3 regions of the Anaerosinus massiliensis genome follow, and region 2 is predicted to be linked to each of the others. Evidence: riboswitches for the same ligand, from Rfam matches in the RefSeq annotation. Region 2 holds a riboswitch; each other region holds the start of a gene.

Region 1 (10,053 bases), 490 kb from region 2:
TCGCAATCTTATCATTAAGCTTTGGGAGTCTTCTTAACTACGATCAACAACAATTGCAAGATTTATCTATTGCTGCTTTATTTCATGATATAGGTGCAATATTGCTTCCACCGGAAATTTTAAAATCGGTTTCTAGAATTGATGATCAGCAGGAGCTTTTATATCGACAACATCCTCGACTAGGATCTGATCTTCTAAAAGGAGATAAATTGCCAAAAGAAATTTATATTCCAATCTTACAGCATCATGAAAAGTTTGATGGCAGAGGCTATCCTGCAGGTTTAAAAGAAAATGAAATAACCAAAAATGCTTCCATTATAAATATTTGCGATACTTTTGATTATTTAACTACATCTATTTATCAAAGTAATGTTCGACCTCCTAAAGAAGCTGTAGAGCGAATTAAATTTTCCAGCGGAAAGGACTTCAATCCACAAATTGTCGATACATTTATAAATCTTTTTAAATAATATATAAATAAAGCCTATATCCTGCAAACGACACGCATGATATAGGCTTTATTCTATTTCATGATTAAACCGCAGCGTATTCTCGGCTCTCATTCCATCATGCTATCCAGATTCTCGAAGATCTCTTTACATGTTCCACAAATAGCATACAACTTTTATGATCTATAGGCAAAACAGATTTTGGTCATTTAAAAACTATCATCTTTTTTTGCCATTGCGGCTTCAGCTGCCTGTATCATTTTTTTCACCTTTTGTCCGCCGATTCTGCCACCGATTTTGCCGACTTCTTCCGTTGTTAATTTACTGTTATCCCCTTTATCCAATGGTATTCCAAGTTCTTCGGCAACAGCATGCTTATCCGGAAGGGATGCATCTAACGCTTCCATTGAATCATAATTTTCCGTCATCTTAAAACCACCTCCAATTGAACAATATTTATACAAACATAGTATTTCCAAAAAAAAATGCGTTATGAAATCATTTATCATCATTTCATAACGACAGACTGTAAACAACATAAATATTTATGTTGAACATTAGAAAATAGATTGCTCTACAGGTTCCTCTATTTTGTATTTTTTTCTATAAAGGCACGAATCGTTTCGGCGTAAGTGGCTTTATCATGATAAACAGCACTCGCATGTGGAGTATCCGCAAAAAAGTGCAGTTCCTTTGCACTCGCCGTATCATTGTAAAGATCCTGTGACATTTGTGGCGGTATCAGGGTATCCTTCTCTCCATGAAGGTAAAGAATAGGCGTTGTTGATTGCTCGACGGCCAATCGCGGTGAAATTTGATCAAACGTAAATTTGTCATGATAATACGCCGCAATCTGCGTATAAAATAAAACAATGTCCAAGGCATATGTATCCTTTGGTAATCCGGCAATTGTCGTTAGCTGTTTTACGAGCAACGCTTTGAAATCATCATAAGAACTATCGGCGATATAAAAGCTAACACGATGCGTACTTTCATTAAGTGCACTATGCAAGAGTGCGGTTGCTGCCCCCATTGAAATTCCATGAACCCCGATAATTCCCTGCGGCGTTTTTCGCTCTAGCCAATCTAACCAAACATTGATATCATCTTTTTCAAAATAGCCCCAGGAAATAGAGACGCCGCCACTATCACCATGCCCACGCGCATCAACAATCAGTACATTATAGCCCAGTTTTTGATAAATATCTAAATAATCAAGTCCTGCTGAGCGGTTTTGGAAAAGTCCGTGCAAAAAAAGAATCGTTTGCTTTGATGGTCGTTTTGCTGGAATATACGTACCACGTATTGCATAACCATGCGGTGAAGTCAAACTGACCTTTTCCCATTCATACTTTTTTTCTGCATTGGCAATTTTTTCGATATTCTTAGAATTATCCTGTAAATTAAATAAGTTTTGATATAAATGCGGCGATGTTAATTCGCGATAAATAAATTCGCCCATCATCAGACCAAGTACATTGACCGCAACAAATATACCAATGGTAATTCCCATACAAAAAATTAATAGTTTTCTCATTCAGTCTCTTTCTTTCCTGATATAAAATTATAAATGCTTCCACACTTTTTGTAAGAAGCATTTAAGCATAAATATAGTATATATCTAAAAACGCACACTAACAATAAGAGACTCTATAAAAAATGTTTGTTTTTGTAGTAAATTTTTACCAATTTAATTTACGAATCTAACTTTTTATTAACCACCTATCGATTCATATTTTCGCTACAAAATAAGCTAGCTATGCCCATATCAAGCCTACTCGCAAGCAGGTTGAAATGAATTAAAGCCAATACTAATTTTGAACAAAGCTATTATATTATCTTGTAATAAAACTAGTCTTAACTTCCTCTTTCGCTCTTGCTTTAAAAACCTTGTAAATCACCCCAAGCATGATAAACCAGACTGGCGTTACAAACAAAGCAATACGAGTTTCTTCATTCAATGCTAACGTCACTAAAACGAAAGCAAAAAATGCTAAAATTACATAATTCATGAGTGGATACAACGGCATTTTGAATTTACTTCTTGCGGCAAGTTCAGGATTCTGCTTGCGATATTTTAGATGGCAAACCGTAATAATACCCCAAATAAAAATGAAGCAAAACGTTGATATACTCGTAATGAGTACAAACACACCTTCCGGCATAATATATTGCAAAATAACCGCAATCAAAACAACAATTGTTGAAAATATTGTTGCATTTGCCGGGACTTGGTTCGCAGTTAATTTTTTCATGGACGCTGGTGCATTGTCTTCTTTCGACAGAGAATACACTAAACGACCTGTACTGAAAATTCCACTATTACAAGCAGATGCAGCTGAAGTTAATACAACGAAATTTACAATCGTTGCGGCTGCCGCGATTCCTACTGCAGAAAAGACCTGCACAAATGGGCTCTTATCCGGACTAATTGAAGTCCATGGATAGATACTCATAATAACGAGAAGTGCTCCGATATAAAAGATAATGATTCTAATTGGTATATTGTTGATTGCCTTTGGAATTACACGTTCTGGATTTTCAGTTTCACCAGCAGTTAAGCCGACCAATTCAATCCCTGTAAATGCAAATACAACCATTTGGAAAGAGAGAATAAATCCGCTGATTCCATTTGGAATCCACCCGCCATAACTCCAGAGATTTGTAAAGCTGGATACACCTGCATCCGTAGAAAATCCTTTGATAATCATAAATGTCCCGATGACAATCAATGACATAATCGCTACCACTTTAATTAAAGCAAACCAAAATTCCATCTCACCGAATAACTTTACTGCCGTAAGATTCATAATCAGTAAAATCATGAGAATGATCAAACTCGGAACCCACTGTGCGATATTGGGAAACCAATACTCTATATAGAGTCCGGCAGCAGTTACATCAGCCATCGCCAATGAAATCCAACAAAACCAATAGGTCCATCCTGTAATAAATGCCGCTCCATTTCCCATATACTCACGAACAAAATCGACAAAAGAATGATACTTCAAATTAGAAAGCAATAATTCCCCAAGCGCCCGCATTACAAAAAAACAAATAACACCAGTAATCATATAGGCAAATAAAATAGAGGGCCCCGCCAAGTGTATGGATCTGCCCGATCCTAAGAACAATCCTGTACCGATTGCTCCACCAATCGCCAACAATTGCACATGGCGATTTTTTAATCCTCTCGATAAATTTTGGTTTTCCGACATATCGACTCCACCTTTCCAATTCTTACGATTTCCCCCGTATGTGCCAGGTCCAAGCTGTACATTCACTCTGTAACGTTATACGATAACACATTGCACAATCAGCAGATCGTACAAAATACTAAAAACTTTCTCTAAAAATACAGAAAGAGGCCAAATATAAAAATCTGGCCTCAAAAAATGCATAAAGAGGTCAAATATAAAATTTGACCTCAAAATAAACAGTTTGTCTGCTCTGTCCTTTTACCTGAGAGATTCACTAATTTAAATTAAATCAGCTTGCTCCTTCGGTGCTCAATTGAGGCTCTCCAGAGTTTCGTCCAATAACGGTCCTTTTGCCTGAAAGCATAACATCTTCGGCGGATTATAAAATCTCTCTCCCATTATCTTCATACGAAGTTCAATATGAAATTAATAACATACGATATGTATTTTAACACCTATTTTTCTAAATAGCAATCATTAAATATTTTCCAATACGAATCATCGCCATCTACTTTTTAAGAAAAATTTCACCATGTATGCTTGACATACATAATAATCACATTGTATACTTGGCATACATAAATAGAACAAAATAAAGGAGTGAAAAAATGATACATCCTCAAGGAAATCCGCAAATTTATTACAAAATGCTGCATCAAAAGCGTGCAACAGAACTTTTTTTATCTGCGCTTCGGCTTCGCATTTTCTCCGCACTCGAGAACTTAGAAACAGCAAATTCACTGGCAAAAAAGACAAACCTGAACGAACGCAACCTTTCCTTCTATCTAAACGCCTTAGCTTGCATTGGTCTGCTGGAAAAGCATGAAAATAAATACCGCAATACGAAGGAAAGCAACGAATTTCTGAATGAAAATAGTCCGCTCTATCTCGGTGAACATCTTTTATTCCGAGAAAAAATGATGTCGCTTGCCAACCTAGACGATCGAATACAAACCGGAGCAGATGCGCAAATCATTACGGACAATAGCGGCGTAAACGTCTATGACTTTTATGAATCAGCACGCGTCAGTATTCCTGAAATGTATACAGGACGCGTACAAGCACTACTTGCTGCACTTTCCGAACTATACAAAGACGGTGCTCCAAAAAAAATTTTAGATCTTGGCGGCGGAAACGGTATTTTAGCAATAGAGACTGTTTCAGCGTTTCCCGGATGCCAGGGGGTGATATTCGAGCATCCCAGTGTAGCCAAATTGCCCCAAACCCTGATTGAACAACACAATCTCACAGAATCTATCAAGGTCATTGCCGGCGATTTTAATGTAGATGAACTCGGCGGTGAATATGACCTTATCATTGCATCCGGTATTTTAGATTTTTCGGGCGGTGATCCAGATAAACTATTAAATAAACTTTATCACGCGCTGTCACCTAACGGATATCTATACCTTGTATCACATACGGTAAGTGCGGATTATCAATCTCCGCCGGAAGTCATTTTAGGCTGGCTCTCCAGTCACCTGGACGGTTTGGATATCTTACTGACAAGACCGACGATTGAATCGGCCCTCTTACGTCAAGGTTTCACCTGTGTACAAAACGGAACCACAGGCGGCATATTCAAAGACATGCCCGGAAAATTTTACAGAAGGAGTCTAGCATGAGCGACAAAAGAAATCAAGTGATCCATCATTTCATCCAACTAACTGAACAAATTGCGAATGGTAAGACGCACGTATTAAATTTTGGTTCAGAAGATATGACTTTTTACCGCGGTGAAATTCATATGCTTAAACTGGTAGGCGATGATCCGGGTATTTTCATTTCTGAAATGGCTAGAAAATTCAATATCACCCGTGCCGTTGTCGCAAAAACAATCCGTAAATTAGAAGAACGAGGCTTTTTAACAAAAGAAGAAGACATTGCCCATAAAAAACGCCTGCGCCTCTTTTTAACAGAAAAAGGAGCGCAAGCGTATAAACTACACGATGCATACCATAAAAAATATGATCGCCCGTTATTCGATTATATCGATGGTCTCAATGACCATGAATTACAAGTCCTGCATGATTTCTTTCAACATGCTGAAAATTTGATTGAACGACATTTTTAATAAAGATTCATCCATCAATTGTAGATTTTCAAGATGTTTGTATTCACTTCACAACATGATGAATACAAACATCTTCTTTCTCTGCTAAATTGATTACCGTACCATCATCCTGCTGTATGATGGAATGAGACGGTTTATCTTTATTGACAAAAACGACGCGTCCCTCCTGATGATTACTAAGTACAACTCGATTTCCCGAGAGAAAATTCATCATATTATCCATAAAGATAATCCCAGCTTTTGCATCGATTCTATGTATTTCCTCGCGTATTTTACTTAAGCTTGCATACGGACTAACCACACCAGGTGTATCACAATTAATGGTCAGAGCTTCATCAAACATATCCGCCACAGCGATAATTTTCGCATAAGGATGGATGTCATCGGCTTTCAAGCCCTTTGGATACCCCGATCCATCTTCCCGTTCATGATGGTCCAAGATGCCTGCTAGAATACTTTGCGCTACATTGGGTATTTTACTTGCCAAATCATAGCCAATTGCTGTATGGGTCTGGTATAAAGCATAATCCTGCGGAGGAAGTTTATACGGTTTATTCAAAATTTCCGTCGGCAGCTGAGATTTTCCTACATCGTGCAAAAGTCCAGCCAACGCAATCGCACTGATACTTTCCTGTGGGTACTTCAGCCATGTAGCAATTAGTGCTGCAATGGCACTGACATTGACACTATGTCGAAACGTATAATCATCACATTTAGGCAAGTTATACATCTGATCAACAAGGCTGCTGTTATCCGATATATTATCCACAATTTCATCTGCAGTTTGTGCAAATGCCTCAATTGGAACTTCTTTTGTTTGACGGATATTATCAAAGGCCTGCTGTACAACGGTCACGGATTGATTATAGCTATTTAAAAATTGCTCAACTTCAAGGTCAGCCAATGGATTCTCTGTCATTTCTGCAACGATAGCTACTTTTTCAATATCCCAATTTTGTAGTTTTTCAATAAGAGATTTATTAATAATTGTATTCTCACTGGCTAGTATGGATCCATTCGTTGCACATATATCCTGCGCCAGTTCCATTCCAGGTACTAAATATTCTATTTTTTGTTCAACTATTTTTTTATTTATCGATTGATTAGAAGTCATTTTGCACCACCTATCTATATTTTATCTGATGACTCGTCATCCATTAGAACAAAATTTCAAAAAATACACCACAGTCTATCCTGGCAAGTTAGCAACTTTTTCATTTATACAATTTATGGAAATAAGCAAATATTATAACTTAATTCGACATAGTCAGCCAATTTTCCTGTATTTTTTTTAATTCATCATGATAACCAAATGCAAAACATTATTTTATGATAAACGGCATAGAATTCTTTTACATGTTATTTGTCACCGTTTACTGTACTCTTTAGTCCGCCAAACTAGCATAAAATAAAAACGAAAAGAGCGGATATGGAAACTCTAATTAAAGCATCCATATCCGCTCTTTTTATATAAATTTCTACTATGCATCTTTTTACAATTACAAGATATTTGCAAAAATTCATAGAATGCCCTATATCATTAAAATTATTGCCGAGATTAATTTAACTCAACTCTCAAAGACAAGTTACAAATCAAATTCTAAATCAGATTTATTATCATTCTGCCAAAGATAATAAATCTGTGATTGTATCGATAGACCTTTCACAATCTTTCACATGCCCGAAGCCATACTTTACAAAGATAAATGGAATTTGCGCTATTTGCGTCGCTTCATAATCTCCCTGCGTATCACCAACATATACAGCATCGGTTAACTTATTCCTTTTCATCAAACACGTAATATTATCGCCTTTTCCCTTACCTGTATTACCAAAGCATTCCCAGTCTTCAATATAGTCTTCAATTCCTGCCTTTTTCATGAACAGTTCAATATAGCCAGCCTGACAATTACTCACAATGAATAAACGATGAGTTTCAGAAAGTTTTTTTATCGTTTCTACTACATCTGAGAACAAAAGATTTGCCGTATTTTCTTCTATAAATTCATGTTCATGGATACAGCATTTTTCCATTAACAGTTTTTTCGTTGTTTCATCAGCATCATAAAATAAGTTATCGGCAATCACCCTCATCGTCTTGCCAAATTCTTTCTTCAATACAGCAGCACTTACAACTGCCTTCGTACCGCCAACTTCTGAAATTGCTTTATTCCAAGCCCCTGCCACAACTTCTGTCGTGTCCCATAAAGTGCCATCCACATCAAATATAATACTACGTATGATAAAAACCTTCTTTCTGCCTCATATTATGAAGTACAAACAGTTGCATAACTTCATTGTATAATCTTTTTATCATTATAACATTATACAGACCATAAAAAAAACTCCAACTGCATTTCAATAGCAGTTGGAGTAAGTTTTTAGTCAACCTATGGATGTCATTATCCTTCTATCCATTTTTGATATAAAGCATCCAATTCCCCGTTTTTCTTCATTTCTTCCAAAGCTTCATTCATCTTGTCCCCGATTGATTTATACTTTTTCGTCAAAGCAATCGCATAATCTTCCTGATTGAGCATTTCTACGATAGCACCATCCTCAATGATCCCCTTCGCCATAAAATGTTCTAATATCAACCGATCAAAAATGATCGCATCGATTTGCCCTTGATTAAAAGCAGTACTCATATCGATATTGGAATTGAAAAATTGTACTTTGAAATTATGATATCGCTGCACAAAAATTTCACTTGTTGAACCGCGCTGTACACCAACCGTCTTGCCTCTTAAATCTTGGATATTATGCAGATTGGATTCTTTTTTTACCAACAAACCAAATCCACTTTTCTCTATGTATGGATTCGTAAAAATAACATCCTCTTTGCGCTCCGGCGTAATCGTTAAAGAAGATATAGCCAAATCAGCATATCCATTCCGCATCGTATTAAAAATATTATTGAATGGCGTAACTTGATAAGTTACCTTAACGCCCACCTTATCTGCCAATTTGTTCATAAGCTCAATATCGAAGCCCGCCATCCGTCCGCTATTTTCTTCATAAGCAAACGGAGCAAACGTAGGATCTACTGCAACACGCAATTCTTCCCGCGTATCAATAAATCGAGTTGACACCGTCAGCAATCCCAATATACAGATCACACTTGCACCGACAATATAACAAGTTTTCCATTTTTCCAAAAACGAACTCGCTCTATTTTTATTTTTTAAATAATAATACATCGGTAAACCAGATAAAGTTAAAACAATCGAGATGATCCCATTCCAAAAATGTGCACTCAACATACCATAGATTACATAAACAGCTCCAGCCGAGGCAATCAATGGAGTGATAGGATACAGCGGCACTTTATAAGAACGCGGTGCATCGGGAAATTTTTTACGCGCAATAAACACACCCAAAAAGGTTAATAAATAAAAAATCCAAATTGAAAACATCGCAATATCTGAAAGCTTATCCGCATCCAGCATCCGATAATAAATGAACGAGCAGAAAACCAGCACAAGCATCGCATTTACCGGTGCCTTGCTATCCGCATCAATTTTGCGTAAAAAACCTGATCCCAAAACCAGACCCCGTTCTCCCATTACATAAATATTACGGGAGATCGTCATGATATAACCATTGAGCCCACCCAAAATAGAAACCATGATGCCTACAGCAATCAAGTTGCCGCCAAAAACACCAAACATCTGCTGTGCAGCTACGGCAGAAGCATCATGCCCTAATGCGATCATCTGCTCAACCCCAAAAATTTTGAAGAAGGCTGTATTGATACTTAAATATACAATGAGTAAAAAGGTTAATCCGCCAATAATGGCTCTAGGCAGTACTTTCCCAGGGTTCTTCATTTCTCCAGCAACGGATGCGACCTGCGCCCAGCCATCATAAGCGAACAAGGTAGCTAATACTGCAACGGAAAATGGTGCTGTCGCAGCTACTCCTGATGCAGCAGAACTGAATAACGCGACCTGCCCATTTCCTTTAAGCAATCCAAAAGTTATTAATAATAAAACAGGAAGTAGCTTACAAAAAGTAGCCGTTGTCTGCAAATATCCAGATGCTTTCACATTAATTGAATTTACGAAAGCAATAAATCCCAGTGCTCCAGCACCAACAACTGGTGCATACTGCGTGGAAACATTAAATAACAAACAAAAAACCGAGCTAAAATATCCGGTTAATGCGCCTACAAGTGCTGGTCCAAAAATAATACTTAACATCCAGCCAAATAAAAACGCAACCTTAGCTCCGTACAATTCTTCCAAATAAACAAAAACACCGCCCGTCCGAGGAAACAAAACACCCAATTCACATAAAGATAAACCACCAGCCATTGACAATAAACCAC
Region 2 (10,053 bases):
ATCTCCTGAATCGGGTGTGCACACTGTATCACAAACTCCTTAAAATAACTTGCCCCAAAGGCAGTACACACACCTTTTAATTTCGTTAATTCTCGTTGCGCATAGTGCGCTTTTTGCAAGGATAGTGCGGCTACCTGCTGTAAGCCCTCTTTCCCCACTGCACTCAAATACACGGCTGCGGTCAAAGCACATAAGGCCTCATTCGAGCAGATATTGGACGTCGCCTTCTCTCTGCGAATATGTTGCTCACGTGCCTGCAAAGTCAGCACAAACCCACGATTTCCTTCATGATCTACCGTTTGCCCGACAATTCGCCCCGGCATCTTGCGCATCAACTTTTCGCTCGTTGCAAAAAAGCCTAAATAAGGACCGCCAAAAGAAACTGGCAAGCCTAAAGGCTGACCTTCGCCAACAACAATATCTGCACCAAGCACGCCCGGTGCTTCTAACAGTCCTAAGGAAATCGGATCTACTGCTACGATAAGCAGTGCCCCCTGTGCATGTGCAAGTGCCGCTATCTCTCTTATATCTTCAATACAGCCAAAGAAATTTGGCGATTGTATCACCACTGCCGCTACATTTTTATTGAGCAGCTGCCCGCATTTTTCTTTATCAATCGTGCCATCTATGTAATCAAATTCCGTTATTTTATCATCCCGATCCATGCCATAAGTATGGAGCACATCGCGATAATTTGGATGTACGGTGCGGGCGACCAAAATTTCACGCCGTCGCGTAACCCCACAAGCCATCATCGCGGCTTCCGCTAAAGCAGTACCACCGTCATACATAGAAGCATTCGAAACTGCCATGCCGGTTAACTGACAAATCATCGTTTGATATTCCCATAATGCCTGTAAATATCCCTGCGAGATTTCCGGCTGATATTGTGTATAAGCGGTATAGAACTCTGAACGCCTGATGACATGATCAACGACACTCGGAATGTAGTGATCATATGCACCTGCGCCCAAAAAGCAAGTATACGATTGCAGATTTGCGTTTTGCTTTGCTAAGCTCTGCAAAGTTCTTACCAGCTCTGGTTCCGATCGTGCAGCCGGCAAATCTAAGGAACGCTTACATCGTAAAGTTTCCGGAATATCACGAAATAATGTTTCGGTATCTTCCACACCGATTTCTGCAAGCATAGCATGGCGATCTTCATCAGTATGAGGCAAATAGCTCCAAGCCATGTTAATCTTCCTCCGTCAGCAATTTTTCATAAGCTGCGCTGCTCAGTAAATTGTCTAACTCGCTTTGATCGGCAAGTTCAATTACAGCCAGCCAGCCCTTACCATACGGATCCTCGTTCATGAGCTCCGGTGCATCAGCAAGCGCATCATTTACCTCGACGATCGTACCGCTCAACGGTGCATAGATATCAGATACTGCTTTCACGGATTCTACGACGGAAAACCCCGCTCCAACAGCAATCTCCACATAAACTTCCGGAACTTCAACAAAGACGACATCGCCAAGCTGTGACTGCGCATAATCGGTAATGCCCACAATTGCGCGATTCCCCTCAATTTTTACCCATTCATGATCACAGGAATACTTTAGCTCTGCTGGAATATGCATCCTTATTTCCCCTCTCTTTTATAAAATGGTTTAGGAATCACCTGCGCAGCTACATGCTTGCCGCGAATTTCTATATCAAATTGCTGACCAACCTTAGCAAATCCAACATCTACTAAAGCAAGACCAAGATTCTTATCTATAGTTGGTGCATAGCTTCCTGTCGTAACTGTGCCAATACACCTGCCCTCAGCAATTACCGGATATCCAGCCCGCGCAATGCCTCGACCATTCATCACAACCCCAACAATCCAGCGTTTCACGCCATCTTTCTTTTGCTCCGCCAAAGCATCTCTACCGTTAAACGCACCTTTATCTAATTTCACAAACATGCCAATGCCTGCTTCCAGCGGTGAAATATCCTTGGATAATTCATGTCCATATAACGGCAGGCAAGCCTCGAAACGCAAAGTATCTCTCGCGCCTAATCCAGCCGGCAATATTCCATAAGGCTTTCCTGCGTCCATAATCGCGTCCCACAGCGCAGTGGCATCTTCACTCTGGCAGTAAATCTCGAAACCATCCTCACCTGTATACCCGGTTCTTGATACAAGCGTTTCTTTCCCCGCAATTATGACTTTTGGTAAAAACCAATAATATTCAATTCTTCCCAATGGCGTATCTGTTAATTCACTCAAAATCTTTTGCGCCATAGGCCCTTGCAATGCTAATTGTGCAGTACATGCGGATAAATTTGTTAACTCAACAGCAAAATTCGCTTTGTTTGCCAGCAGCCATTGCCAATCCTTCTCGATATTAGCGGCGTTGATAACCAATAAATATTCATCATCCGCCTGTTTGTAGATCAGTAAATCATCCACAATACCACCATCTTGATAACACATCGGTGTATAGAGTATTTTATGCAAAACAAGCCGTGCTACATCATTGGTTACTACGTTTTGCAAAAATACTAAAGCGTCCTTACCTTTTACAAGAACCTCTCCCATATGGGAAACATCAAATAGTCCCGCCTTTTCTCTAACAGCGCGATGTTCTTCTACGATCCCGCTATATTGTACGGGAAGCAGCCAACCTCCAAATTCAACGATTTTACCGCCATGTTCCAGATGAGTCTCGTATAAGGGTGTCTTTTGTAATGCTGTCATAATCCCTCTCCTCCATCTTTTATTGTTGGGTAAAAAATAAAGACAGAGACAAAGGCGGACGAATCCACCTTTGTCTCTGTCTGTTGTACCTGAGAGTTTTGCCTAAACTAGAAAGGCTCCCCATCGGTGACGCTCATCACGTGAGCGTTCTCTCCAGAGTGCAGTCCGGTTACGGTCTTTTTGCCTGAGAGTTTGACAAAGCGCTTGCTCCTTCGGCGTCGCATTTCACGATCTCTCCTGTAACCATCATTCCATCGTCTATTTAATTTTCATACTTATGCTCATATTAACAAGTTGTTCCATATATGTCAATTGAATTTTCCTATGTTTAAAGTATACAATTTTTATTTACAAATATAACGTATTTATAAAATAAATATTTTTTATTTTGACCTCTATGATTTCGAAACAGCGATATCTTTCATATTAGATTCCACGGGTCGCACTTTATTCCGCGTAGTAATTAATACCCCCGTAATCGTTATCACCATACCAATCAAATGGTAACTTGAAAATTGTTCTCCATAAAATAAGACAGCAATCCACGCCGCATTGAGCGGGGTAAAGTTAATATAAGCCGCTGCCTTCGTCGCACCAATACGCTGCACACCCCAATTAAATAATAAGAACGCAAAAACTGTACTGCATACAGCTAAATATACAATCTCTACCATCGTTTGATTTGATACATGCATGACATTGCCCCACTGATCTTCTTTTACAATAGAAATCAACAGCAACATTACAGCCCCCATCATGGTTGATACGGAAGTCATTGCACCATTTCCCATCGTACGTGAAGTTTTCTTTACAAGCAAAGTATAGATTACCCAACTTGCCACCGAACCAAATAAATATACTTCACCAGTACCAATCGACATATCCACCAAAATACTCAAGTCACCTTTGCTAATGACGAAGGAAACACCAATAAACGATATTGCCGCTCCAACTAACGTACGCCAATTCCATGCCTCTCCCATAAAAAAACTGGCAATGCATGTGGTAAACACAGGATTCACGACAATAATCAATGCCGCAGTAATCGCTGATGTATATTGCAGACCCGTAGCAAAAAAATAGTTATAGGAAAAAACACCTGTTGCCCCCAAGGCAAATAGACTGAAAAAGTTTTCTTTTATGCTAGTCCAATCAAGCTCCTTGCGCCAAGCACTCCATGCAAGCATAAGAAAACCCGCAAGCATAAATCTGAGCGCGGATGTCGTCATCGGGGCGATCTCCGATAAAACATGCTTTGTGGTACCAAATGCCCCGCCCCAAAATAAGGGCACTAGTAATAAAATGATATAGATTTTAGTAAGACTTTGTTTTTCCACGCTTATACTCCTCTTAGATAAAAATTAGATACTTTATTTTTATCACTCGTCTAATCAGTTTTTCAATTCTTACGGAAAATAAATATTATTAAACATTTAATCATACTTATTCTTTCCCTGTCAATCATTCATAAAAAAACAGCTCGGTGCCCGAGCTGTAAAAATTAACAATATTATATTATAATAATTAAGGACGCAGCGCTAACTACGTCCTTAAAACTGAATACAAGGAGGTGAACCTTATGAAGTTCCATTTGGATCTTGAGATAGATGGCATGGTACTTATTAAGGTAGTAGCACTACTTGCTTTTACCTTAAAAGTGCTAACCTAACCTCGTATTCAACCGAAACGTCCTGTTCACGCAGGGCGTTTTTGGTTTATTTAGTATATACTTATTATATTCTATTTTATTCATGATGTAAACGTAAACATACACCTATTATACTCCTACCACTCAATTACAACTCCACCATGTGTCAGACCGGCACCGAATCCGTATAGTATCATTTTATCGCCTGCTTTGATTTTTCCTTCTTCTAGTGCCATCCACATTGCAAGCGGAATAGATGCCGAGGATGTATTCCCATAAAACTCATTACTGATCAAAGTTTTTTCCAGCGGAAAATCCAGTCTATCACAAAGCGCTTTTATCATACGTAAATTGGCACTATGCGGAACAAACCACGCGATATCATCAAAGCTCAGCCCACTTTTCCCTAATACATTTTTCACACCATCAGGAATATTTTTCATCACATATTCATATAAGAGCTTTCCTTCTTGCTCAAATAACCGCGTTTTTTTAATCTCGTGGTTATTTATTTTCTCTGCTAAATTACTGCAAGTAACATTCTGTGCCTGCTTGCCATCTGAGGTAAAATAAGAAGCAAGAAAATTGCCTTTTCCATTTGTTCTTTCAAGTAATACAGCAACTGCAGCATCACCAAAAAGCACACAGGTATTGCGATCAGAATAATCCACTACTTTAGATACTACCTCAGAAGCAATCACTAGAACTTTATTACTATGACCAGCTGTAATTAATGAATCCGCTACACATAGACCATAGACAAACCCTGTGCAAGCAGCATTTAAATCCATCGTCCCGGCTTTCTTTATCCCAAAATGCCCCTGTACCAAAGAAGAAACCGTCGGCGTAAAATGATCTGGTGTAAACGTCGTTACGATCACCATATCCACATCACCGATTTCAACATTGTATTTCTCTATCAATTGCGCAACGGCTTTTATCGCTAAATCACTGGCAAATTCGTCTTTTGCTGCCAGACGTCTTTCTCTTACACCTGTCCGACGCACGATCCAATCATCACTTGTATCCACCATTTTTTCAAGATCATAATTTGTTAATCTTCGCTTTGGCAAATATGCACCTAGTCCAACTATTTTTGATTTTGACTCGTTATTCATAACTACCTCCTAAACGACAATATCACCAGTTACTAGTACCAGGTTCTAATTTTCTAACAATATTATTATAACGCAAACTACTTTTTAATTCAAATGTACTTTCAAAAATAAAATAATTTTTAATCCTATTGCTATATTTTAATATGTACAAAAAAAATCCCAACTAACCTAATAAAGTTGGGATTTTCTTTTCATAAATTCAGTTTATTTAAGAGATATAAAACAAGCTTTTTATATTACGATTCAAAATCATGCGTTTCGTACATACCATGAGTGCCTGCGTTCACCCCAAACGATGAAGCAGACGCAAAAGTATGCCTTCCTTTAATACCACTGCATTTTCTGGACATAATTCCTGACAGCAATAACAACGAATACAATTTCGATAATCAATCACAGCTTTACGATTTCGTATTTCAATGGTCTTAGGCGGGCAATGCTCCGCACAGCGTCCGCAGCCAATACATCGTTCGTTGATATGCGGCCTGGCAGTCAACTGGTTCTGTCCAAGTCTGACAACCCACCCCGGAATTCTATTCTCCAGATTTTCTACAGTACGTGGTTTTTTAAATTGGAATTGCACCTGACTCGCACTGCCTACCACATCAATCATCGACAATGAAGGAACCAAACCTTGCTGTAATGCAATGATTGAAACTGGTAATTGCTCTGCCGCAAATCCCATTTTATCTGCCATCACTAAATCAACGGCAAAACTATTATCACTCGCCAATAATATACCGCAATGGATCTTGTCTCCATTACGTGGTCCAGCACCTTCCATGCCGCTAATGCCATCGATAATAGCCAAACACGGCTTCATATATTGCTGCAAATCCACCAACAGATGCGCAAAGTCACTCATCTTTTTCATTCTAAGGTGAAACTGTGCTTTATTATGCCCAACAAACAAACCGAATAAATTTTTAACAGCACCCGTTACCACCATAAACGAATGCGTCTTCATCTTTGCTACCGATATCACCTTGTCCACATTCAAACAAGCCTTTGCCAATGCAAAATTCTTTACAATCTCCCCCTGTGGGTATTTCACTTCCACACTCTCATTAAAATCCAGCAACTCCACATTTTCTTGCTGACAAACTTCCAGTATTCCACACTTCTCCGCTACCCTTAAAGTACTCCCCAATCCCGGCGAATCTCCAACAACCGAAATTCCTCCCGCCTTTTTCACTTCCCGTATGACAGCCCGCACAACCTCCGGATGAGTAGTTATCCCGGACGCTTTATCCGCAGCTTCTAACATGTTTGGCTTTATTAAAACTCTATCGCCGGGGTCTATATATTTTTCTATACCACCCAAATGGGAGAGTAATTCTTGCATGGCTTGGTCTACGACTTTGGTGTCGTAGGCATCGGCTTTTATTACTGCTACTTTTGTCATGTGAGTAATATATCCCTCTTTTCTAAGTAATATCAATTATTAAAACAAACTGTACAATCATTCTTATTGAATAGATCATCCAAAAATAAGCAATACTCTCAAATCTAATACTTTCTCCTGCCCCCAAACAAACACCTCTTATAGATTAAACCTATATTGATCTTAATCAGGCAATTACATAATACATTTTTCAGGAATGTAAGCTATTTAATCAAACTTCAAATTTCCCTTATCCCATTCCGATAAAATCATTTCTGCATTAAAAGCAACAGTTCCTCTACCAGCGGACAGTTCTACTAAAACAGCTCTCACTTGCTCAGGCATTATCGGTATTAAGAAAAACGCTGTAGTTAATCTAACATTTGCATTTGGATGATCTAAAAATGGAATTAAACGTTCAATTCCGTATTGAGGATTGGCTTTTAAATCAAGACTAATATTGTTGATAATTCGATATTGTTTATTACCAGTCTTTGAGTCTCCTCTACGCAAAGATTCTTCCTCTTTTATACATGCTTCTATATATTCTTTTAAAATTTGATCTAGCGGTCTCATATCTGGTGACCTCCATTCAATATGCTACGAATAGATTGAAAAATTTTATCGAACTTTAAGGCAACTCTTTTTATTTTATAATTTTCCACACAGTAAACATTTCAGTTTTATTGTTAATTACAAAAGACTATACTTTTGAAGTGATTATTCTTTAATATTTTTTAATATGACTGCTTGGGCTACAATAACATTTTTTCCGTCAAAGGTACTTGCCGGTGACCCATACAATTCATAGCCATCATCCAATAGTGATGAAATTCTTTGACAAAAAGATGAATCATCTTTTCCTGTAATTAATCTATATCTAAGTTTCTTTTCCATTTCAATCGGCTCCTCTTTTAATATTACATTTAAATATTCTTATAAACGCTCAAAACTCCTGCCAAATTCATACAAAATTCAGCAGGAGTTGTCTTTTGGTCGTAAAAAGTGGGATTTTCAGTATATTATGCATTGTTAATAATTTGAACCTTTGGCTCATCAGTAGAAATAATATCAATAATCTCCCATCCACAACAAATTTCAAAGTGTCTTAAATTTCCCGGCCACTCATCTGAAGCTATGGTATCACCTTTCACATATTCTAGATAACGTGATTTAAAATACTCTCTAACTGTCTGTCCCGTAAATTCATCATAATCACTTCCAATAATGTATGTTTCCCAGCGAACATGATAGGCGATATAGGTAGGAAAAATCACTCTTATAAGAATAGAATTATCCTCTAATATGGGTCTAGAGTATCATTAATAGTAACACCATTTAAAACAAGGGGCTCTATTTCTTCACTTACTATTCCGGCCTTCAAACAAATAGTCAGTTCATTTCCATTTGTACAAGGAATATTCTTCAGAAAAAGATACTTATATTGGTTAAGCTCTTTAAATATCAACAATTCCCGCTCCTTTTCATTAAATAGTTATCCGCTATTTTCGTAAGTTTCGGTCGCAGTTTTTCATCATTAACTAGAAAGTCAATAAAGAAATCCTCTATTTGTTCACTTTGGACAGTAGCCAAATATTCAAAAACCTCCTGCCATAAATTTTTCAGTCCTTCATCCTTGGCAATTTTCATTGCCAGTTCTGTAGCCCGAATATCTTTTAAGCCAACAAGCGACTTAAAAATAAACTCTAGTTTGTCCTCCGAATCAACTTCTTCATTCAGAAGAAGTCTATAAATACGTTCGTCTGATAAATCTCCTGAAAAATCTATACAAGCCAATGTAAATGCATCGGGGTATTGTTTCCCAATATCTAATAATTCTTGTGGCCATTTAAACTGCTCCCAGCATTCCGCTTCCATAGTTAGATATTTTTCAACTTCGTTAGTTTTCAATTTATTATCTTGACCATATAATTTCTTGAAGTCTTTGTTAAATTTCGTCGGCAAATTTTTTGAATCAATCCATTGACTACCAATTGACATTTTAAAATTCTTTTCATCTTTTAAACACGAAACACCATGTACTGGCAAAATTGTTAAACAACGAAACTCTTGACCTTCCAAGGCTGCCGCCACTGCCTTATGATGCCCATCCAGCAGAGTACAAAGATAATCCCCCATATAATAAGCTAATCCTCTTAACGATTCCCCAGCTCGATACATTTCCTGATACCGATTCATTGTCGCTGCATCATAACTTTCAGGCAGTTGGCTTGGCAGAATAAATGCAGGCCTCCCTTGCGAATACATTTGTTTATAATAAATTGAGCAAGTTCCTTTATTAAAGGCTGGTTGATTGCTTTGATTCCAAAAAAATTGTCCATTTCCATCTGCCGGATACAGAGGTAAATCAACTACTACATAATATCCACTGGATAGAAGTTTTAGTATAGGTACTAAATTATCTACTGCTAGATCAATCGTTTTATAAGATTGATTCATACAACTTCTAATTTCACTAATAACCTCTTCATTTATGCTATTCAACCCATAACCAGCAGATATCAGTTTTTCACATGTGGGGCAGTTATATTCATCAATACAATGCCACTTCACTAACGGAATATCTTTTAATAACATAAAGATTTTTTGTTTGTTACTCTTTGTCATTCCATAAACCATACGTAAATGTCCAAGTCCATTAGTTACATGCAAGAGAACTGCATTATTCTTCCATGGTGAGTTCACACTATATGATTCTAACTTTGTTATCTTGGTAGTCCCTTTCCATAATCTATCAAACATAATTACTCCGTCCTTATAGACAGTCGGGAACGTTTATTTTCCGTCACCTTTCCATCAACTTTCTTGTATTAAATCTACATATTCTCATAAACGTTCAAAACTCCTGCCAAATTCATACAAAATCCAGCAGGAGTTTTACTTTATCACTTATATTCTATTTTCATTTACTCTATCAATTATATTGAATCCCCAAATACACATTATTATCTTCCCGGTTATACGTAATCTTCCCCACAATCCGCTTCAAAAGCCTATTCCGTTCCTGTACACTCTCAAAATGTCTCCAATTTTCTTTAAATATCCTAATCTTTTGTTTCAACTTTTCCAACGATGGCATAACTGTTCCTGAATAATCATCTCTAAATCTTCAACCTCCCGTTTTAAAATCTGAATCTGTTTTTCCCGTAAGTTTTTCCGTTCCAAGAACGTATTTTTATCGATACTGTCTTCTTC
Region 3 (10,053 bases), 1.5 Mb from region 2:
GACAACTGAAAGAAGAACGCCGCCATTATGTCACATATCAAAATAAGAAATATATGCTTTTAGTCAAGGACGCGTTGGATGAAAACCTGCTAAATCCTCCATCGACTAAGCAACTTACAGCCGTTGCCAATATGGGGGCAACCAAGCTGCGTCAGTGCTTTAAAAAAACCTTTGGAGTAACCATGGATGTATATGTGCGGCAAGAAAAAATGAAAGAAGCCATGCGGCTATTGTCAAAAGATGATTTGAGCATCAAAAATATAGCGACGGCAATTGGTTATAAAAACTGCAGTCAATTCATCGCCAGTTTCAAAAAAGTACATGGCTTTACGCCAAATCAATTTAGAAAGTTATTCGGTTTATAACCGAGCAAGACAAAGGGACGGTGGTTCTGTCTTTTTTAAGACATTTCCACCGTCCCTTTGTCTTGCTTCTTTTTATGGTTTTAATCAGGGAGATTCATAAATAAAAAACTTTCTTAAATTACGGATTTACCGTTGCACGGTATAATTGTTTACCATCTTTAAATTCTATAATTGCAGCACCTTTTACGGCATCGTGTGTTTCATTTAAAGTCGTAGAGCCAGTGATTGCTTGATAATCCTTAGTTGCTGCCAAAGCTTCGCGAATTTTATTTGCCTCTGTGCTTTTTGCTCGTTCAATTGCATCCATCATAACGTTCATCGCATCATAGCCAAGAACAGCCGGTGCATCTGGTTTTTGACCATATTCTTTCATATAAGCATCCACAAAAGCTTTAGATACTGGATTTGGATCATCTACAGAATAATGATTCGTAAAGAATGTATTATTCAGCGCTTCACCGCCGGCAATCTCAACAAGTTTAGGAGAATCCCAGCCATCACCACCAACGATAGGCAGATTCAGCCCAATTTCACGTGCTTGTTTAATAATTTTGCCAACCTCTTCATAATAGCCAGGTACATAAATTACGTCTGCTCCCATCGTCTTAATCTTGGTTAAGATGGTTTTAAAGTCTTGGTCTTTTTGTAGATACGCTTCTTCACCTACAATTTCTCCACCTTTTTCAGTGTAAGCCTTTTTAAAGAAAGATGCCAAGCCTTTACTATAGTCACTGCTGTTATCAATTAACATCACAGTTTTTTTGAGTTTTAATTCATCCAAGACGAAATTTGCTCCAACAGTGCCTTGGAATGGGTCAATAAAACATACGCGGAACGTATAATCTTTTACTTTTCCGTCATCGCCTACCGTTACTTTAGGATTCGTTGCACCAACTGTAAGGAAAGGTATTTTACTTGCTTCTGCTACACTAGAAGCTGCAATCGCACTGGAACTTGTAAAAATCCCCGTCACAGCAATCGCTTTATCCTGATTGATAATTTTTGTCATCGCATTTGCTGATTCAGACGGTTCACTTTTGTTATCTGCAATTACAGTTGAAACTTGTTTACCAAGTACACCGCCTTTTGCGTTTTTCTCTTTGATCGCCAATTTGGCTCCATTTACAAGTGATGTACCATACGTAGCACTGCCCCCCGTCATTTCTGCAACCATACCAATTTTGATATCTTTCGCATCAGAGCCGCCACCACAACCTGCTAATGCTGTTGCAGTCAAACAAGTACCAATAAAAATCGCTAAAAGTTTCTTCTTGCTAAAATTCATAGTTACAATACCCCCTTCTATTTTCAATGGATGACCATGCGTAGAATCCTCTTCTGCAAGATAGATTTATAAAATAAAAAAGAGTCAAACCACAATCTATGGTTTGACTCTGAATAGCTTTCATTGCTATTTTCGATGTCGAAAATAATCCTGCTGTTCTTATTTGATTATCTATCTCTTAGAATAATGTTATTATAATCGATGTTTTTTTCTTATGCAATACTTTTTTGTAAAATAGATGATGTATACAACGTACATTATACCTGTATGAAAATACACAGGAGCATGCAACATGCCTTTAAGGCTTTACACTCGTATTGAATACTTGCTTTCCATCTTTCATTTCAATAATCACTGCACTTTTCACCGCATCATGCGTCGCATTGATTGTCGTTTCACCACTAATTGCATCGAAATTGGTTGTTGCAGCCAGTGCTTCACGAATTTTTTCCGGTTCCGCACTGTTTGCTCTTTTCATCGCGTCAATCAGTACACGTGCCGCATCATATCCAAGTACAGCCAAAGCATCTGGTTTTTGACCATATTCTTTGGTATAAGCCTCAACAAACGCTTTTGCTTTAGCATCATCTGCATCTACAGAATAATGATTTGTAAAATACGTTTGATTCAGTGCACGATTTCCGGCAATCTCCGCTAGTTTAGGAGAATCCCAACCATCGCCGCCAATCATCACCGCTTCAATCCCAAGCTCACGTGCCTGCTTTACAATCTTCCCAACCTCTTCATAATAGCCAGGGATATAGATAACTTCTGCATTTAAGCTTTTTATCTTCGTTAATATGGTTTTAAAATCTTGATCTTTCTGTAAATAAGCTTCTTCACCTAAAATTTCTCCGCCTTTTGCCGTGTAAGCCTTTTTGAAGAAATCACCAAGCCCTTTACTATAATCACTGCTATTATCAATCAACATAACCGCTTTTTTCAATTTTAAATGATCAAAAACAAAATTCGCAGCAACTGTACCTTGAAATGGATCAATAAAACATACGCGGAAAACATAGTCGTTCACTTTGCCGGTTTTTTCATCCACTGTTACTTTTGGATTGGTCGCACCGGAAGCAAGATAAGGTACTTTCGCAGCTTCAGCGACACTTGCAGCAGCGATTGCATTCGAACTTGAGAATGTACCTGTAACCGCAACCACTTTATCCTGATTGATCAATTTTGTCATAGCATTTGCAGCTTCTGCTGGTTCAGATTTATTATCTGCCGCAACAGATTCTATTTGTTTGCCCAAAACGCCGCCATTCGCATTGGCTTCCTTAATTGCCAAATTTGCCCCGTTGGCAGATGATGTCCCCAATGTTGCAGCGCCGCCAGTCATCTCATTTAATAAACCGATTTTAATTTTATTAGAATCTCCGCCACCGCAACCAGACATTACGCTCATAAGCAGCAACGTCACCATCATCCACATCCATACCGCTTTTTTACTTTTGTTTCTCATAAATAAACGCCCCCTCTTTTCCAATCAAACCAACATTTTATCCTGCATTTCAGAAACAATCCATTTGCAATTGAAACAAAGAAGGGTAGTTCACGCCTTAGAAATAAAAAGAGTCAAATCGTTTTGATTTGACTCTGTATTTACTAAGAAACTTACGGCAAAATAATAGCACAAGAAATAAAGAATACATGCATCCTGTATACTTAATTGCTACCATTTGTCTCTGTCCTTTTGCCTGAGAGATTTGCAAACAATTTTCACTGTCTGTTTTCACCTTCGGCGACCCATTTAAGGGTACTCTCCAGAGTCCCGTCCATTTACGGTTCTACTCAAAAATTTTGAGTACCTGAGAGTGTTACTCCTTCGGTGGGCTAAATTGCCGCTCTTCCGTAGACTTCATCCGGTATACATATGTAATTGTCTGAAACACTCGAATGAACACTATTATAAAACAATGTTTATTTTTTTGCAATACTATCAACATAAAAAGATTTGATCCACAAAGAAAAATGCAATGATCTCAAAAATTGGATCATTGCATTTAAACTGTAGGCAAATCATATATTTATGCTGATAACTTAGAAAATAACGAAATCCGTACCACTTATAAACTAGTACGAAGATAGGTTGCCGGTTGGTGAGAAGTGCTCAGATGCTAGGCACAGTAAGGGGATGTGAAGGAGTCGTACTTCTGTACGTCGACGAGCAGTACCTTGCTGTAACGACGCAGATGAGTGCTTATCGCCAACCCGCTGCCTATCTGTCCATAGTTTATCAACACGCTGCACCTATTTATAGCATATTTTTTAAAAATGCCTTTGTTCTTTCTTGCTTAGGATGCACAAAGATTTCTTCTGGCGTTCCTGCCTCAATGATATCGCCGTCCGCCATAAAAATTACTTTCTGTGCAACTTCTCGAGCAAATGCCATTTCATGTGTTACAACAATCATTGTCATATGCTCTTCAGCAAGTCTTCGCATTGCTTTTAATACCTCTCCTGTAAGTTCCGGATCGAGTGCCGAGGTCGGTTCATCAAATAACATAATTGCCGGATTCATCGCCAGTGCCCTGGCGATCGCAACACGTTGTTTCTGACCACCGGATAATCTGGATGGATAACAATCTTTTTTATCCAGCAAACCAACTTTTTTTAATAATTCCTCAGCAATCGGTACGATCTCTTCTCTCTTCATGCCCTTGACTAAAATCGGTGCTTCAATCAAATTTTCAAGCACCGTCATATGCGGAAATAAATTAAAATGCTGAAATACCATTCCCATTTTTGCGCATATCGCACGAGATTTTAAATCATTTGCATATTGACATATGCCATCTACATCTTCTACCAAAGTCTCCCCCTGTACGATAATGGAGCCTTTGTCAATTGTCTCTAAACGATTCAAACAACGGAGCAATGTACTTTTCCCCGAACCGGAAGGCCCAATGATCGCCACGACCTCACCACGTTTAATTTCTAAATGAATCCCCTTCAGCACTTCTAATTTATGAAAACTTTTGTGAATATCTTTTAATTCAATCATTGCTTCATGCATGTCCTTCCCTCCTTCCTTACTCATCATATTTTGCGTAATGTGCCTCTAATTTATTGAAAATCCACGTTAATACAAAAGTCATAATTAAATAAAATACGCCCGCAATCACAAATGGCGTCATATCAAATTCACGCTGCACAATCGTTCTGGCAACGCGCAGCAAATCGTTCATTGCTAAAATGTAAATCAACGATGTATCTTTTACGAGTGTAATCGTTTCATTGCTGATCGGCGGTAAAACACGTTTGATCATCTGTGGAATGATAATACGACGCATCGTTTGCACATACGTCATGCCCAAAGCTTTCGACGCCTCATATTGCCCGCGTTCAATCGATTGAATACCCGCTCGAAAAATTTCAGCAAAATACGCCGCATAATTTAGCGTAAAAGCCAATAACGCCGCTGCAAAATCAGGCAATAGAATGCCCAGAGAAGGCAATGCAAAATAAACAAATAATAATTGCAACATCAGCGGTGTTCCACGCATTAACCAAATATAAACCTCTACAAGAAAGCTGACCGGCCGCCAGCCAGAAATTCTAGCAAGTGCCAAAAGCAATCCGAGTGGCAGTGACAGCGCCAGCGTGATAAAAAATATCTGTAATGTGACAACGATACCATCGAGCATCGGTACCACCATGCCAATGATTTTTTCCATGATAAAACTCCCTTTTAAAATTCAGTTTACCATCCCTTGAAACTTTACTGCGGTCTCCAAGGGTTTCGTTCCCGGCCTTTCCGGAAAAATACGTTCCGAAGGATGAAAAATTACCGACTTACGTTAAGAAATCCGTTTGTCTGAGCAAAGCGAGTTTACGGATTTTAGTAAGTCGGTAATTTTTCAAGTATTTTGGAGGTGTGAGGCCTAGCCTTTTTGGTTCTTTTGTGGCAATGACAAAAGGACGACCACCGATTTAACCCAATATACAGATTTTATAAATAAAATCACAGACAATCAACAAAATAATGATTTAGTTCAATAGATAAAAACGATATCATTCCACTTATCGCCGACCCGCGACCTATCTGTCCATAGTTTGTTTTAAAAGGCACTATTTTGTAATATCTTTCCCAAACCACGTTATAGAAATCTTCGCAGTCGTACCGTCTTTTTTCATTTCATCCAATACTTTTTGAATTTCCCCTTGTAATGCAGTGTCATCTTTACGATAGCCAATACCAAAATCACCTACAGGACCAACTGCTTTTTCTAAAGCAATAAATTTATCCTTGTTTTTGCCCATGTAATAACGGCCTACAATTTCATCCGTAATAATCGCATCAACACGACCATTTTCTAAATCCATCATCGCAGAAATACAATCCGGATATTTTTTTACCTCTTTAATCGCTGCTTTCATTTTTGCATCTGCTTCAAGATTTTCGTCCGCAGTGCTAGCACTCTGCATACCGATAACCTTGCCAGCTAGATCCTCTTCTCCCTGAATGGCTGAACCAACAGGAACGAAAATTAATTGCTTTGCTTCCATATACGGCGCACTAAACAGCATATTTTCTTTACGCTTTTCCGTAATATTTAACCCATTCCAAAGTACATCTATACGACCGCTTTTTAGTTCGGCTTCTTTACTGCTCCAGTCAATTGCTTTGAATTCAACTTCTCTACCTAATCTTTTCGCAGCTTCTTTTGCCATATCGATATCAAAACCAACAATATTATTTTTCTCATCTTTAAAACCCATTGGTGGAAAATTATCGTCAAATCCGACTACAATTTTTTTCTTAGCCGTATCTTGTTTTGCCGTATCACCACCGCAGCCAGCCATAAATGCAGCAGCCATTATAACCAGTACGCACAACGCAATTAATTTCTTCATTCCCAATCCCTCACTCACTTTTTTTATCCCTTACGGTATGTTATATTCTATTATACTTTAGTTCGCTAAAACATGAAACCTTTAAATTGTTGCATTTGTAAAAAAATAAAATGCATTTTCTCTATCTAGCTCGTTAAACCTCGTGATATTACTTCTACACGCATTATTTTAAAACATTTTTATTTGATTAAATGAGCAATGATTCGAATTCCATTTTGAATTTCAGCCGGCGTTGCCGTAGCGAAACTGATTCTTACGTAACAATCCGGGGCTTGGCGTGGAAAGAATGGCGCACCTTCCGTAATCAGCACCTGCCGTTTACGTGCTTCTTCAACCAATACTTGCGCAGATACGCCCATCGGCAATACCAACCAAATGGATAAACCGCCCTGTGGTTTTATCACCTTCACAGTTCTTGGCATATAGGCATCTATCGCGGCAAGTGTTACATTAAATCGTTCCAAATACATTGCCTTGATCTGTGCAATATGCGCATGCCAAATACCTTTTCGTAAATACAAGTCAAATGCTCTTTGTGTTAATCCCGAAGTAGAAATATCAGAGTTATGTTTTACCGATAACAGCCTACTGACCAAATGCTCCGGCATCATCAAAAACGCCAGCCGCAATCCAGGCATGAAAATTTTAGAAAAACTTTTCAAATAGATGACACGGTCATCTCGATCAATCGCCTTCAGCGGTGCCATCATCTCCTTGCCATAACTTAATGCGCTAATATAATCATCTTCAAGAATGATTGTATTATAATACCGAGCCAGCCCCATCAAGCGATTTCGTTTAACCACAGAATAAGAAGCCCCCGTCGGATTTTGGATATTGGGCATAACATAGATTAGCTTGGGTCTGAATTTACGTAGTTTTTCCTCAAGTTCTTCAATTGCAATTCCATCTTCCTCCATACGGATCTCGATAATTTTAGCCCCCCGCGAACGAAATGCAGCAATCGCCCCCGGATATGTGGGATTTTCCGTAAACACATAATCCCCATAATTCAAAAAAGCCTTGGCGACGATATCGATTCCTTGCTGTGCCCCTGAAATAATCTGCATTGTATTCGCTTCAGCCTTTACACCATTCTTTTTCAAATCCTTGGCAATTGATTCCCTCAATGGATAAAACCCTTGACTTTCTTGATAACTAAATGCATACCCTTGGTCACGGTCTAAAACTTCAATCAGCACTTTTTTAAATGCTTCTACCGATATCAAATCAGGATTTAAGGCAATACTGGCTAAGTTGATATAGGTTTCATCAAATTTTGGTGACAAGATTTCAATCGCATCAATTTCTTCTTCATCCTGTTTTTCGCAATCCTCTTGATCAACGACATCAGAAAGCTCCGCAACATAGCTTCCACTGCCAGCTCTTGAAAAAATATAACCATTTTTCTCAAGAAGTTTATAAGCACTCATAACCGTTCCCGGGTTAATTGCTAAAAACTTGGCAAACTTTCTTACCGGTGGCAGTAAATACCCGTGCGACAACTTTCCGCTGATTATGTACTCTCGCAATTGGTCATACAGCTGCACATACAACGCTTCTTTTTTATCCTTTATTAATTGTATCGATACAAAATCAACAAATTCATCTTTCATCTTGTAATCTCCATTTTACTCTGCTAGAATAAGAAAAATTTTGTACCAAACCACAAAAATCGTATCGGTACAATTTTATTTTAACAAATTTATTTTGATTCTACAATGTAAAGCGAGGTAATTTTCACATGGAAAACAGATATGAATTAAACAAAAATTTAGCACAAATGCTAAAAGGCGGCGTCATTATGGACGTTACCAACGTAGAGCAAGCAAAGATCGCCGAAGCAGCCGGTGCTGTTGCCGTTATGGCACTTGAACGCGTCCCCGCCGACATCCGCAGAGAAGGCGGTGTCGCTCGCATGTCCGATCCGAAAATGATCCGCGCAATCAAAGAAGCGGTATCCATTCCTGTAATGGCCAAAGCGAGAATCGGGCACTTTGTTGAAGCACAAATTCTCGAAGCCATCGGCATAGATTACATTGATGAAAGTGAAGTATTAACGCCGGCAGATGATGTTAACCATATCGACAAAACCGCCTTTAAAATTCCTTTTGTTTGTGGTGCAAGAAATCTTGGCGAAGCCTTACGCCGTATCGGTGAAGGTGCTTCCATGATTCGTACCAAAGGCGAAGCAGGAACTGGAAACGTAGTTGAAGCAGTTCGTCATATGCGCACGATGCTGCAGGATATGCGTCGTGTACAAACAGCTTCGTCAATGGAACTCATGTCAATTGCCAAAGAATATGGTGCACCGTACGATTTAATCCAATATGTTCACGATAACGGTAAATTACCAGTCGTAAATTTTGCAGCCGGTGGTATTGCAACACCTGCGGATGCGGCACTGATGATGCAGCTTGGCGTAGAAGGAGTATTTGTAGGCTCTGGAATCTTTAAATCCGGTGATCCCGTAAAACGCGCTAAAGCAATCGTTGAAGCAACCACCTTTTACAATGAACCAGAAAAGCTTGCTAAAATCTCTGAAGATCTCGGCGAACCGATGGTAGGAATTGAAATCGACACCTTGCAAAAATCAGAATTACTTGCAAATAGAGGCTGGTAAGTATTATGATTACCATTGGTGTTCTCGCGATACAGGGTGCAATAACCGAGCATATAACTGCGCTTCATAAAACCGAAAATGTGAACGGCATCGCTGTCAAAACATTAGAAGAAATTGAACAAGTGGATGGATTGATTCTTCCCGGCGGAGAATCAACGGCAATGGCAAAAATCTTAACATATTTTCATCTGCTAGAACCACTTGCTGCTAAAATTCAAACAGGGTTTCCAGTTTGGGGAACATGTGCCGGCATGATTTTGCTCGCCAAAAAAATTATTGACCAGGAAACGAACTATTTTAATGCGATGGATATCGTCGTAAAACGCAATGCTTACGGAGGGCAGCTCGACAGTTTTCAAACAGAACTTTCATTGCCTGCAATTGCCGGTCATCCCCTCCCTCTCGTATTTATTCGTGCACCTTATATCGAAAGTGCCGCTGACACTGTAACGATCCTCGCCGAAGTAGATCATAAAATCGTCGCTGCCGAGCAACACAATATGCTCGTCACTGCCTTTCACCCAGAATTAACAGGAGATTTATCGTTTCATCGATATTTTTGCAATAAGGTACAAAGCAATCTATAACCGCGATAAAATTTTTTTGATTGACAAGAATATAAACTCCGACTATACTTAGGTTCATAAAAGCAAAGATGCTACGAGAAATTTTTCTCATAGCATCTTTTTGTTTTTTGTTTAATTACAAAGCAAAATTCAGTTATCGCTACCGCTTTGATTTTTGCTTTGTAATTCACAATCTATACTCCCTCGTATAAACGAAAAGAGCAATCACTACTGCCCAGTGATTGCTCTTTTCATTTATGTTCTGCTTTTACTTCTGTAGATAAAAGTTCACTGCTTGTTGGATTTTCTGCAAATAGGCGTCCCGTTGCAGATAAAGGTTCTCTGCCTCTT

Evidence for each region. A riboswitch is a leader RNA that binds a small molecule or an ion and turns the genes downstream of it on or off. The one in region 2 is predicted to bind glycine.
Region 1: it holds a riboswitch for glycine, as region 2 does, so the genes downstream of both, BN6559_RS14925 (amino acid permease) here and gcvT (glycine cleavage system aminomethyltransferase GcvT) in region 2, are expected to answer to the same signal.
Region 3: it holds a riboswitch for glycine, as region 2 does, so the genes downstream of both, BN6559_RS05885 (ABC transporter substrate-binding protein) here and gcvT (glycine cleavage system aminomethyltransferase GcvT) in region 2, are expected to answer to the same signal.

The regions. Positions count from the first base shown of each region.
Region 1 is NZ_LT575483.1:3,110,634-3,120,686, reverse strand. It holds gene BN6559_RS14940 (HD-GYP domain-containing protein) at 1-470, shown strand, start outside; gene BN6559_RS14935 (alpha/beta-type small acid-soluble spore protein) at 659-877, opposite strand; gene BN6559_RS14930 (alpha/beta hydrolase) at 1,036-1,986, opposite strand; gene BN6559_RS14925 (amino acid permease) at 2,285-3,667, opposite strand; glycine riboswitch at 3,898-3,978, opposite strand; glycine riboswitch at 3,982-4,057, opposite strand; gene BN6559_RS14920 (methyltransferase) at 4,258-5,274, shown strand; gene BN6559_RS14915 (MarR family winged helix-turn-helix transcriptional regulator) at 5,271-5,723, shown strand; gene BN6559_RS14910 (HD-GYP domain-containing protein) at 5,767-6,837, opposite strand; gene BN6559_RS14905 (HAD family hydrolase) at 7,341-7,955, opposite strand; gene BN6559_RS14900 (amino acid permease) at 8,126-10,053, opposite strand, start outside.
Region 2 is NZ_LT575483.1:2,617,986-2,628,038, reverse strand. It holds gene gcvPA (aminomethyl-transferring glycine dehydrogenase subunit GcvPA) at 1-1,193, opposite strand, end outside; gene gcvH (glycine cleavage system protein GcvH) at 1,195-1,581, opposite strand; gene gcvT (glycine cleavage system aminomethyltransferase GcvT) at 1,584-2,687, opposite strand; glycine riboswitch at 2,850-2,937, opposite strand; gene BN6559_RS12645 (DMT family transporter) at 3,083-4,024, opposite strand; gene BN6559_RS12640 (ketoacyl-ACP synthase III) at 4,473-5,453, opposite strand; gene BN6559_RS12635 (DUF362 domain-containing protein) at 5,737-6,858, opposite strand; gene BN6559_RS12630 (DUF2019 domain-containing protein) at 7,066-7,413, opposite strand; gene BN6559_RS12625 (DUF1737 domain-containing protein) at 7,558-7,734, opposite strand; gene BN6559_RS12615 (hypothetical protein) at 8,302-9,600, opposite strand; gene BN6559_RS12610 (hypothetical protein) at 9,916-10,053, opposite strand, start outside.
Region 3 is NZ_LT575483.1:1,160,257-1,170,309, forward strand. It holds gene BN6559_RS05875 (helix-turn-helix domain-containing protein) at 1-365, shown strand, start outside; gene BN6559_RS05880 (ABC transporter substrate-binding protein) at 484-1,650, opposite strand; gene BN6559_RS05885 (ABC transporter substrate-binding protein) at 1,949-3,118, opposite strand; glycine riboswitch at 3,332-3,433, opposite strand; gene BN6559_RS05890 (amino acid ABC transporter ATP-binding protein) at 3,911-4,672, opposite strand; gene BN6559_RS05895 (amino acid ABC transporter permease) at 4,689-5,333, opposite strand; gene BN6559_RS05900 (amino acid ABC transporter substrate-binding protein) at 5,728-6,513, opposite strand; gene pdxR (MocR-like pyridoxine biosynthesis transcription factor PdxR) at 6,693-8,129, opposite strand; gene pdxS (pyridoxal 5'-phosphate synthase lyase subunit PdxS) at 8,258-9,136, shown strand; gene pdxT (pyridoxal 5'-phosphate synthase glutaminase subunit PdxT) at 9,142-9,723, shown strand; gene BN6559_RS05920 (5-oxoprolinase subunit C family protein) at 9,971-10,053, opposite strand, start outside.